DNA from 3 places in the Paraburkholderia phytofirmans OLGA172 genome. Region 3 is predicted to be linked to each of the others. Evidence: riboswitches for the same ligand, from Rfam matches in the RefSeq annotation. Region 3 holds a riboswitch; each other region holds the start of a gene.
The links. Region 3 has a riboswitch for cobalamin ahead of AYM40_RS30755 (HoxN/HupN/NixA family nickel/cobalt transporter). Riboswitches for the same ligand answer to the same signal wherever they lie in the genome.
Positions count from the first base shown of each region.

Region 1: another riboswitch for cobalamin. It lies ahead of AYM40_RS03750 (TonB-dependent receptor domain-containing protein); the one in region 3 lies ahead of AYM40_RS30755 (HoxN/HupN/NixA family nickel/cobalt transporter).
Region 2: another riboswitch for cobalamin. It lies ahead of AYM40_RS27200 (oxidoreductase); the one in region 3 lies ahead of AYM40_RS30755 (HoxN/HupN/NixA family nickel/cobalt transporter).

Region 1 covers NZ_CP014578.1:869,188-872,457, forward strand. Annotated here, with positions in the region: gene AYM40_RS03730 (EVE domain-containing protein) at 1-352, opposite strand, end outside; RNA gene ssrS (6S RNA) at 456-637, opposite strand; gene AYM40_RS03740 (cell division protein ZapA) at 748-1,062, opposite strand; gene AYM40_RS03745 (hypothetical protein) at 1,059-1,415, opposite strand; cobalamin riboswitch at 1,623-1,880, shown strand; gene AYM40_RS03750 (TonB-dependent receptor domain-containing protein) at 1,971-3,270, shown strand, end outside.
Region 2 covers NZ_CP014579.1:1,595,948-1,599,217, forward strand. Annotated here, with positions in the region: gene AYM40_RS27190 (cobalt-precorrin-5B (C(1))-methyltransferase) at 1-342, opposite strand, end outside; gene AYM40_RS27195 (bifunctional cobalt-precorrin-7 (C(5))-methyltransferase/cobalt-precorrin-6B (C(15))-methyltransferase) at 342-1,676, opposite strand; cobalamin riboswitch at 1,761-1,940, shown strand; gene AYM40_RS27200 (oxidoreductase) at 2,023-3,270, shown strand, end outside.
Region 3 covers NZ_CP014579.1:2,419,591-2,422,860, forward strand. Annotated here, with positions in the region: gene AYM40_RS30750 (PepSY-associated TM helix domain-containing protein) at 1-882, shown strand, start outside; cobalamin riboswitch at 1,086-1,224, shown strand; gene AYM40_RS30755 (HoxN/HupN/NixA family nickel/cobalt transporter) at 1,258-2,313, shown strand; gene AYM40_RS30760 (sterol desaturase family protein) at 2,411-3,268, opposite strand.

The DNA.
Region 1 (3,270 bases), on a different replicon from region 3:
CGCGCAGCGCCGCAAGCGGAATCAACGGAATCTTCTTCTTGAACACCACATCGACGAGTAGCCAGCGCGGCGTTTCCTGCGACGACTTCGGGTCGTAGTAGGGACTCTTCCTGTCGAACTGAGTCGGATCCGGATAGGCGGTGGACGATACCTCCGCGAGCCCGGCGATGCCCGGCTCAGGGCAACTCGAGTGATAGAACAGCACGCCGTCGCCGACCTGCATCATGTCGCGCATGAAGTTGCGCGCCTGATAGTTGCGCACACCAGTCCACGGCAATGTGTGCTGCGGTGCCTGAGCGAGATGGTCGATGCTTGCTTCGTCCGGTTCGGACTTCATTAGCCAGTAGCGCATGAATCGAATTGAACGTGAGTGAACGTTACGGGTTTGATGCAGCAAGAAAAATCGAGGCCCAAAGAAAAACGGCACCGAACCGAAGTCCGATGCCGTTTTGAATAAGGTCCCCGCCTTAGCCGCTAGGCCGGCATCCTGAACCGGGGGTTCAGAATTGGTCGCAGTTAGCAGCACTTCGGGTACATCAGACAGAGTGACGCGCACACCCGTGCTACAAATTTCCACAACCGTGCACATGGCATTGGTTCAAGGAATATATGACCTTGGCGAACCAGGCAGGGAAGTCAAACCGATTGAACTCAATCGCTTGCATGAGCCTTCGCTCATGCATTCCGCTTGAATCCGTAGCCGATCTCAGGACCGGCCACTTGAAACTGTTCGAGACTGCTGGGTACTTACTGCATGCTGTACTGCTGAATCACAGTACCCAGTTGTTCGTTCATTTGGTGCATTGTACGCCGGATTTCTTCCGCGGGAAATGCTTCCCCGTGTCGCACGCTCGTTTGCAGCTTAAGCAGTTCCGATGCCAGCGACAGCGCAGCCATGACGGCAATGCGATCCGTGCCGCGTACGTTGCTGCTATTGCGGATCTTCGACATCTCGGCGTCGACGCGTGCCACCGCTTCGAGCAGCGCGCCTTCAGTTTCCGGCGAGCAGGCGAGGCGATAGGGCACGCCGAGAATCGATACTTCGATCTGCTTGGTGGTCATGCATTTTCTCCATGGCGGGTGACGTCGCTCTCCGCTTCGACCTCATGCGGCGCGGTCTCGAGCAGATCGAGCTGATTGTCCGGCTCGTTGTGCGCGCGAGCCCGCGGCAGCTTTTCGAGGATCGCATTCAGGCGGACCTGTGCGTCGTCGATCTTTGCCGACAGCGCGTCGCGTTCCGCCTGCAGTGCATCGCGCTCCTCACGCATCAACGCGAGTTCAGTGCGCGTGGCCTCTGCTTCGGCACGCGTTTGAGCGAGCTGATCTTCGAGCGCGAGCCGCGCTTCATTGTGGCGTTGGCTGATCGCGATCAGCTTGCCGATATTTTGTGAAAGTGTTTCGAGTTCGGTGAGCATCTGCTGCGTCCTCTAAAGACATTGCATTTTAGCGCGGAATGTCGCAGGTTCCGACAATTGTCTCGTTTCGAGACGTAACAACATCGCTTTATGCAGGCTTTTATCGACCATATGATGAAAAGCACCACGCGCATCGGACAATAGCCTGCACATAACAGATCAGATTGCGCACGGCCTAACCATTCTTGACGGACCCGAGGGCCGCTCCTAAACTGGCCGCACTCTGGTGCCCGCGCGCGCTTTTCCACAGTGCGCGCAGTTAAACGGGAAGCAGGGCGCGCGTCTCGCCTGAACGCGCGAACCTGCGCTGCCCCCGCAACGGTAAGCGACCGCATTCGTCATGCAGGTCGATCCTGATCGCGTGTTCGAAGCTGAACACGCGAGTGTGCCACTGCGCGTCACGCGTGGGAAGGCGGGATCGATGTGTCGCCAGCCCGGATACCGGCCAGAGGGAGAGGGTCGTCCGCACGCAAACGTTAAACAGCGCGGCCGCCTCGTTACGCATCGGCCTGCGGGGAAGCGGGCCGAGCACGCTATCCACAGGAATGTCATCCCATGTTGTCCCCTATCGCTCGCGCGGCGTTGCTCGCCTTTGCGAGCCTGCCGCTCGTCGCGCATGCGCAAGCTGCTTCTTCTTCTTCTTCTTCTTCTTCTTCTTCGCCGTCTTCATCTTCATCTGCCGATACGGGGTCTGCCGGTCCGTCACCCACGCTGTTGTCGCCCGTTGTAGTCAGCGCGGAACGCGGGCCGCAACCGCTCGCCGATGCGATCCCGCAGACCACGCTGTTCGACCAGCAGGACATCGCCGATACGACTGCGACCGATTTGCCCGGTCTGCTGCAACTCGCGCCCGGTGCGCAGATTTCGCGCACCGGTGGACCGGGTTCAACGGCGAGCCTGTTTCTGCGCGGCGCATCGTCGACGCAATCGCTTTTGCTGATCGACGGCGTGCGGGTCGATTCGGTGAGCCTGGGCGCGCCGCAACTCGCGCAGATTCCGCTCGACCAGATCGACCGCGTCGAAGTGGTGAACGGCAACGTGTCCGCGTTATACGGTTCGGGCGCAATTGGCGGCGTGGTACAGGTCTTCACGAAAGACGGCGGCGAGCATCCGCCACGCTTCAATTTTTCGGTGGGCTATGGCAGCTATCACACGCAGACGCAGCAGATGGGCGTGAACGGCGCGCTGGATCAAGACGGCAAGACGACCTTCAGCATCTCGCTCGCGCGCTCGAAAGACGACGGCTTCTCGTCGCTCAATCCGGCAGAGGCGCCCAACGCGAATCCAAACGCAAACGGCTATCTGAACGAAAGCATCTCGGCTTCGCTGCGCCACAAGTTCAACGACAAATGGGACGCGGGCGTCACGTATCTCCAGTCGAACGGCAATAACAGCTACGACAACGCATACGGCCTGCCCACCGATCTAAACAACCTGTACACCAAAGTGCGCCAGGTGTCGGTGTTCGCGAACGGCAAGCTGACCGACTGGTGGACCACGCACTTCATCGTTGCCGAAGGCGACGACCGCAGCGTGTCGAATACCAACGGCATCTACAACGGCCGCTTCGACACCGACAACCGGCAGTACACGTGGCAAAACGATTTCGCGTTCGCCGCGCAGCAGAACCTGCAGGTCGGCTATGAGCATCTGGATCAGAGCCTCGACTCGGATACCTTCGCGGCGCCCGACCGGCATGTGGATTCGGGCTTTGTCGGTTATACGGGGCGCTTCGGGCGCAACCAGGTTCAGGCCAATCTGCGGCGCGATCAGTATTCCGATTTCGGCGGGGCGAACAGTTACTATCTCGGCTACGGCTTCGACATCAGCGAGCATTGGAAGGCGACCGCAAGCT
Region 2 (3,270 bases), 820 kb from region 3:
GAGGCCGGCGCGCGTCACGGTGCCAACGCCGGGTCCCGCGCGGAATATCACCCCTGGTTCGGCACGCAGGCGCACGCGGGCGAATACGATCGCGCCGTGCGTCACGTCGGGGTCGTCGCCTGCGTCTTTCACCGTGCCCGCTTCGGCGCCGTCGGCGCACAGGCGGCAGAACACCAGCGGCAGCGGCACGTGCTGGCCCTTCGGCAATACGATCTCCGCGACCTCGCTGACGATACCCGCGAGCAGCAGACGCGCGGCCGCGAGCGACGTCGCGGTGGCGCAGCTGCCGGTCGTGTAGCCGCTACGCAGCGGCGCGGGTTGTTCGGGCGTTTCTTCGCGCATTAGGGTTGCGGTGAGGCGGCTGAGGTGCCATTAGCGGCATTGATGTCACTGGCGCCATTCGTGCCATTCGTGCTGCTTGTGGCGTGCGCGCCGTTCGTGTTGCTCGCACTGGACGTGCCGCTGGCGCCGTCAGCCGGCTTGGTGACATCCAGCAGTGTAATCGGCAGCGCCTGGCGCCAGGTATCGAAGCCGCCAAGCGGCTGGGCCTCGGCAAGCGCGATCCGGGTCAGCGTGCCGCCATGCTGCTCCCGCCACGCCGCGAGCGTCGCCTCGCCTTGCAAAGTGACCGCATTGGCGACCAGCCTCCCGCCGTCACGCAGACGCGCCCAGCAGGCATCGAGCACGCCCGGCGCCGTCACGCCGCCGCCGATGAACACCGCATCCGGCACAGCCAATCCTGCCAGCGCATCGGGCGCGCGGCCAGCCACCAACTGCAGACCCGGCACGCCCAATGCATCGCGATTGTGTTCGATGAAGCGCTGCCGCTCCGCGTGCCCTTCGATCGCGATCGCGCGGCAAGTCGGGTGCGCGCGCATCCATTCGATGCCGATCGATCCGCTGCCCGCGCCCACATCCCAGAGCAATTCGCCGGGCGTCGGCGCGAGCCGCGCCAGCGTGATCGCGCGGACGTCGCGTTTGGTCAACTGACCGTCGTGGCGAAAGGCGTCGTCGGGCAAGCCGGCGGTCAACGGCAAACGCGGGGCGCCCTCCGTTGCCCGGCATTCGAGCGCAATCAGGTTCAGCGCCGCCACGTCACCCGCGGACCACTGATCCGCGCGGCCATCCATACACCGCTCCCGAGCGCCGCCCAAGTGCTCCAGCACGGTCATCCGGGTCGCGCCGAAACCGCGCGCATGCAGCAGTTCGGCCAGCGCGGCGGGCGTGCGCCCGTCGGCGCTCAGCACGAAGACGCGCGCGCCGTCGTGCAGATGAGCGTTCAGCGTCGGCAACGGCCTTCCCACCAGCGAAACCGTGGCGACATCCTGCAACGGCCAGCCAAGCCGCGCGGCCGCCAGCGACAACGACGACGGCGCAGGCAGCACCCGCAACTCACCTGCCGGCAACTGCCGCGCCAGCGTCGCGCCGACGCCGAACAGCATCGGGTCCCCGCTCGCCAGCACGCACACGGACCCGGTACGCTCCGCCAGCAAAGGCGCGAGATCGAACGGCCTCGGCCATGCCGCCCGGCGCGCGGCGAGGCGCGCGGGCAGCATCGCCAGATGACGTTCGCCGCCATAAACCACCGACGCCTCCAGCAAAGCACGCCGCGCGGGCCTCCCCAAGCCGGCGAAGCCGTCATCGCCTATGCCCACCACGGTCAGCCACGCCGGCATGCATCCATCCTCGTTCTGTATCTTCAAATAATGCGCTGTGCCACGCCGATCAAAGCGTCCAGCCTCGTTGTGCTGTTCGAAAAAAGGCATAATACAGCCGCCGGTGCCCTTCGGGGCCGAAGAGGGAACACAGTGTCGCTGTGGCTGCCCCCGCAACTGTATGCAGCGAGTCCGCCTGCGCTCCGTGCCACTGGTTAGACCGGGAAGGCCGCGGCGGACCATGACCTGCCAGCCAGGAGACCTGCCGGCCAGACTGTTCGTGCCAGCCTACATCGGGCGGGGTGTACCGATGCCGCAGCAATGCCCGACCGGGCGGCGCTCGGGCCGTCGCGCGACGCTAAACCCGGTGTCCGTCTTGAATCAAGCTCCGCCCTCCTCCACTGCTTTGCCCGACGCGGCCCTCGCGCTGCGGCCCTCGGCGTGTCCAGGGCTGCTGCGCATCGTCGCCGCGCGCGATGGTGGAATCTGCCGGATCAAATTGCCCGGCGGGGAGCTGAGCGCCGGGCAGGCCTTGGCGATTGCCGAGGCGAGCACGCAGCATGCGGCCGGTGTCGTCGAGCTGACCAATCGCGCGAATCTGCAAGTGCGCGGCGTGCGCAGCGGTCATGAAGCGGCGTTGAGCGCGGCGCTGGTCGACGCGGGGCTAGGGCCGATTCGGGCGGCCGCTGCGGACGATGTGCGCAATGTGATGCTGAGCCCGACTGCTGGCCGCGATCCATTTGCGCTGTTCGATACGAGGCCGCTCTGCGTCGAACTGCTTGCATTGCTGCAAACCGAAGCGCGTTTCGCGGCGCTATCACCCAAATTCGCGCTTCTGCTCGATGGTGGCGAGCGCCTTGCGAGGCTCGATCATCCGCATGATATCTGGCTGGCAGCGACGCAAGTTGAAGACGGGGTGCGATTCGTGTTTGGTTTGACGGGTTGTCCGCCTGCTGTGGCGAACGCGGATGTTGACGCTGAAGCTGACGCTGACGCTGATGCGGGTACCGATGCGTTCCAGCATGCCGAATACGCCGACTCGCGTGACGCCACAGAGCGCCCTCGCACGGATAGCGCGGGCGCCCTCGGCGCCGTGCTGCCCGCGCAAGTCGCGGGTCTTGTCCGCGCGCTGCTGAATACGTTCCTCGATCTGGCCACCACCGACGCCACGCGCATGCGTCATCTGCTTGCCGCGCATTCCGTCGACGCCGTATTGCAGCACGCTCAAAAGTACGTCGATTTCCCACTGTCACGCGACACGTCGCTCGCAAACTGGCGACGCGCCACGCCTGCCGATGCCGCGCTGCGGCTCGGTGCGCACGCTCAGCGAGTCGTGGGAATGCTGCACGTAGGCGGCCAACCGCCGCTCGGACGCCTCGACGCCGCCACCTTGCGCGGCCTTGCCACGCTCTCACAACAGCGCGGCAACGGCACGCTGCGCATGACGCCCTGGCAAAGCGTGTTACTGCCCGATATCGCTGCCAATGCCGCGCCCGCCGTGCTCGCTGAAATGAACGCGCTGGGCCTCGCCTGCGACCCCGCGCAGCCTATTGCGCACTTGATCGCCTGCGCCGGTTCCACAGGTTGCGCAAAAAGCCTCGCCGATACCAAAGCC
Region 3 (3,270 bases):
ATCGGCACCGGTGTCGCGCTCTGGTGGCCGCGCGAAAAGACCACTGCACGCGCGGCGTTGCTGCCGCGCTTCTCGCTGCGAGGGCGCGCGCTTTGGAAAAACCTTCACACCGTGATGGGCATCTGGCTCGCGCTCGGCGCGCTGGCATTCGTGCTGAGCGGTCTGCCGTGGACAGGCTCATGGGGTAAGCAGTTCAAGGCACTCGCGAGCGCGGCCAATCTCGGCGCGCCGCCGGGATCGTGGGGTGGCCTGCCGTTGCGCTCCGCGATGCCGGGCATGGTGATGGACGACCTGCCCTTGCCACTTACGCCATGGGCCGTCGGCAACACTCCAGTACCGCAATCCGCCGATGCACACGCAGCGCAGGCGCTGCCGCTTGGACGCATCGTTGCTCTCGTCGCATCGCTCGGTGTCCCGGGCGGTTACGACATCGTGCTGCCCACCTCCGCTACGGGCGTCTACACCGTCTCGTACTTTCCCGCCGACCCGCAAGACGAGCGCACGCTGTACATCGACCAATACAGCGGCGCGGTGCTGAAAGACATCCGTTACGGCCACTACGGTGCGGTGTCGAAGGCCGTGTCGTACGGCACGTCGCTGCATATGGGCCGCTATTTCGGCGTCGCCAATCAGATTCTCTGCGCCGCGATTTCACTTGGACTAGCGGGCATGGCCGTAACCGGCTGTGTGATGTGGTGGAAGCGGCGGCCGCAGCGCTCGCTCGGCGCACCCTCGCGCGAGCGCGCTGCGCCGCCAATGCGTGGCTGGAAAACCGGCCTCGTTCTGCTCGGCATCGTCTTCCCGTTGATGGGCGCCACGCTGCTCGCGGTGTGGCTCGCCGACCGCACGATTTTTGGCCGCGTCACGCGGCAACCTGCTTAAGGCTTCATTCCCGCTGTCAAAATCAAGGAGCACCTCTTGAAGAGATCACGCGAACTTCTACCCGCCGCCTTGCTGTGCGCTTCATTCCCGTGAAAAGTGCGAGTACGATGAGCCAGTAACATACCGGATAGCGCCTTGACGAGCTGCCGATGCTGTCTATTCAGAAGAATTTCGATTGCATCGACAACCCGTCTGGGCGCGTGTATAAGCTTTGCAGGCATCGTCCCACCTGGCGAAGCGGGAAGCCGGTGAGAATCCGGCGCGGTCGCGCCACTGTATCCAGCATGTAAGCCCTGTTGAATCCGAGCTGGGAGTCAAACCTCGCTTCGCCATCGTTCAATCTCGTTCGGGACGCGGTATCCCAAGGAACAGTTGATGATTTCGCAGCTGAAACAGATTTTCAGTGATTCGAACACTGGCGTTCGGAGCCGGCTTTTCGGCATCTACGGCGTGCTGATCGCCACCAACGTGCTCGCGTGGGTCTGGGCACTCGCGGCGTTTCGCCACCATCCCCTTCTATTGGGCACCGCGCTGCTGGCGTATGGTTTCGGCTTGCGCCATGCCGTCGACGCGGACCACATCGCCGCCATCGACAACGTCACGCGCAAGCTGATGCAGGAGAACAAGCGCCCGGTGACCGTCGGCTTCTTCTTTTCGCTCGGCCATTCGACCGTGGTGGTGCTGGCCTCGCTCGCGGTCGCGGCGGCCACGTCCGTCATGCAGGGGCGCTTTAACCACTACAAGGAAATTGGCGGTGTGATCGGCACGCTCGTCTCCGCGCTGTTCCTGTTTGCGATTGCCCTGATGAATCTGGTCATCCTGAACTCGATCTATCAGGCCTGGCGCAATGTGAAAAATGGCGGCCGCTATGTCGACGACGATTTCGATCTGCTGCTGGCCAACCGCGGCTTTTTCTCCCGCCTGTTCAAGCCACTGTTCCGCATGCTCACGCGCAGCTGGCATATGTACCCGCTCGGTTTTCTGTTTGGCCTCGGCTTCGACACTGCCACCGAAATCGCACTGCTCGGCATCGCCGCCGCCCAGGCGTCTCAGGGACTGTCGCCCTGGGCGATCATGGTCTTCCCGGTGCTGTTCAGCGCCGGCATGTCGCTGATCGACACGCTGGACGGGCACCTGATGCTCGGTGCCTACGGCTGGGCTTATCTGAAGCCGATCCGCAAGATCTACTACAACATGACGATTACACTGGTGTCGGTGATCGTGGCCATTGTGATCGGCAGTATCGAAGCGCTGGGCCTGATTTCCGACAAACTGAATTTGCAAGGGCCGGTGTGGGATGCGGTCGGCGCGCTGAACGGTCACTTCGGCATGCTCGGATATCTGATCATCGGCATTTTTGTGCTGAGCTGGGTGGCCTCCGTACTGATCTATCGCGCGAAAAAATTCGACGATCTGGAAATCGGCCGATAGGGATGGACAGGGTGTGCGACGCGGCGCCGATCGTCTCCGGTACGAGTTGCGCGCCGAGTCTTCAGGCCGGTGGCGCTCCGGATCGCTTTAATTTCGCCTACTTTTCCAGAATCTCGACACGCCTGCCGTCCGAACCGGTACTCATGCCAGCATACGAGCGCAGCGGCCAGCCGAGTGCCCCCAGCAGCGAACGCGGTTGCGCGCCGTCGTCCAGACCGGTGGCCGGCCATTCGTGCTTCGCCGGCACCCACAGCGTGCCGAACAGGTGGTCCCACAGCGGCAGCAGTTGAGTGAAGTTGCGATCGAAATGTTCGACGCGGTTCGAGTGATGCAGGCGGTGGTATTGCGGATTGTTGACCCATGTCGTGAAGCGGCCAAGGTCGACATGCAGGTTCATATGCGCGAAGTAATTGCCGAACGTGAAAATGATCGCGGTCACGCCGAGGATCCACGGCTCGACCTTGAACAGCACGCCTACCACCGGATAAAGCAGGCAGCCCTTGATGAGTACCTCGAGCCAGTGATGCCGGAACGTCACTGTGATATTGAACTCGGCGGCACTGTGGTGCAACGAATGCAGCTTCCACAGCACGGGCCACGCATGCTGCAAACGGTGAAATGTATATTCCAGCAGATCGACCGTTAATAGCACGATCACGATGGAAGCCAACGCGCCCCACCCCCGCGAGGCCAGCACGACCCAGCCGCCACCGAGCGCGTTGACGATCGCGACGCTGGCCACCGCCATCAGCGGCCGCATTGCTTCCGCGAGCGCCAGATACAGTGCTGCGTAGACGACGTTAAAGCGCATCCCGGCGCGCGATTGCAATAACTCGGCCGGCCAGCGCCGCTCCAGCGCCGCGCCCATTGCCATCATCCCCAGCACGAGCGCGTAGCCGCCCAGCCAGTGGGTCACGTGGTGCAGCAGTTCAGGAAACGAGCTCGACGCAAACATGT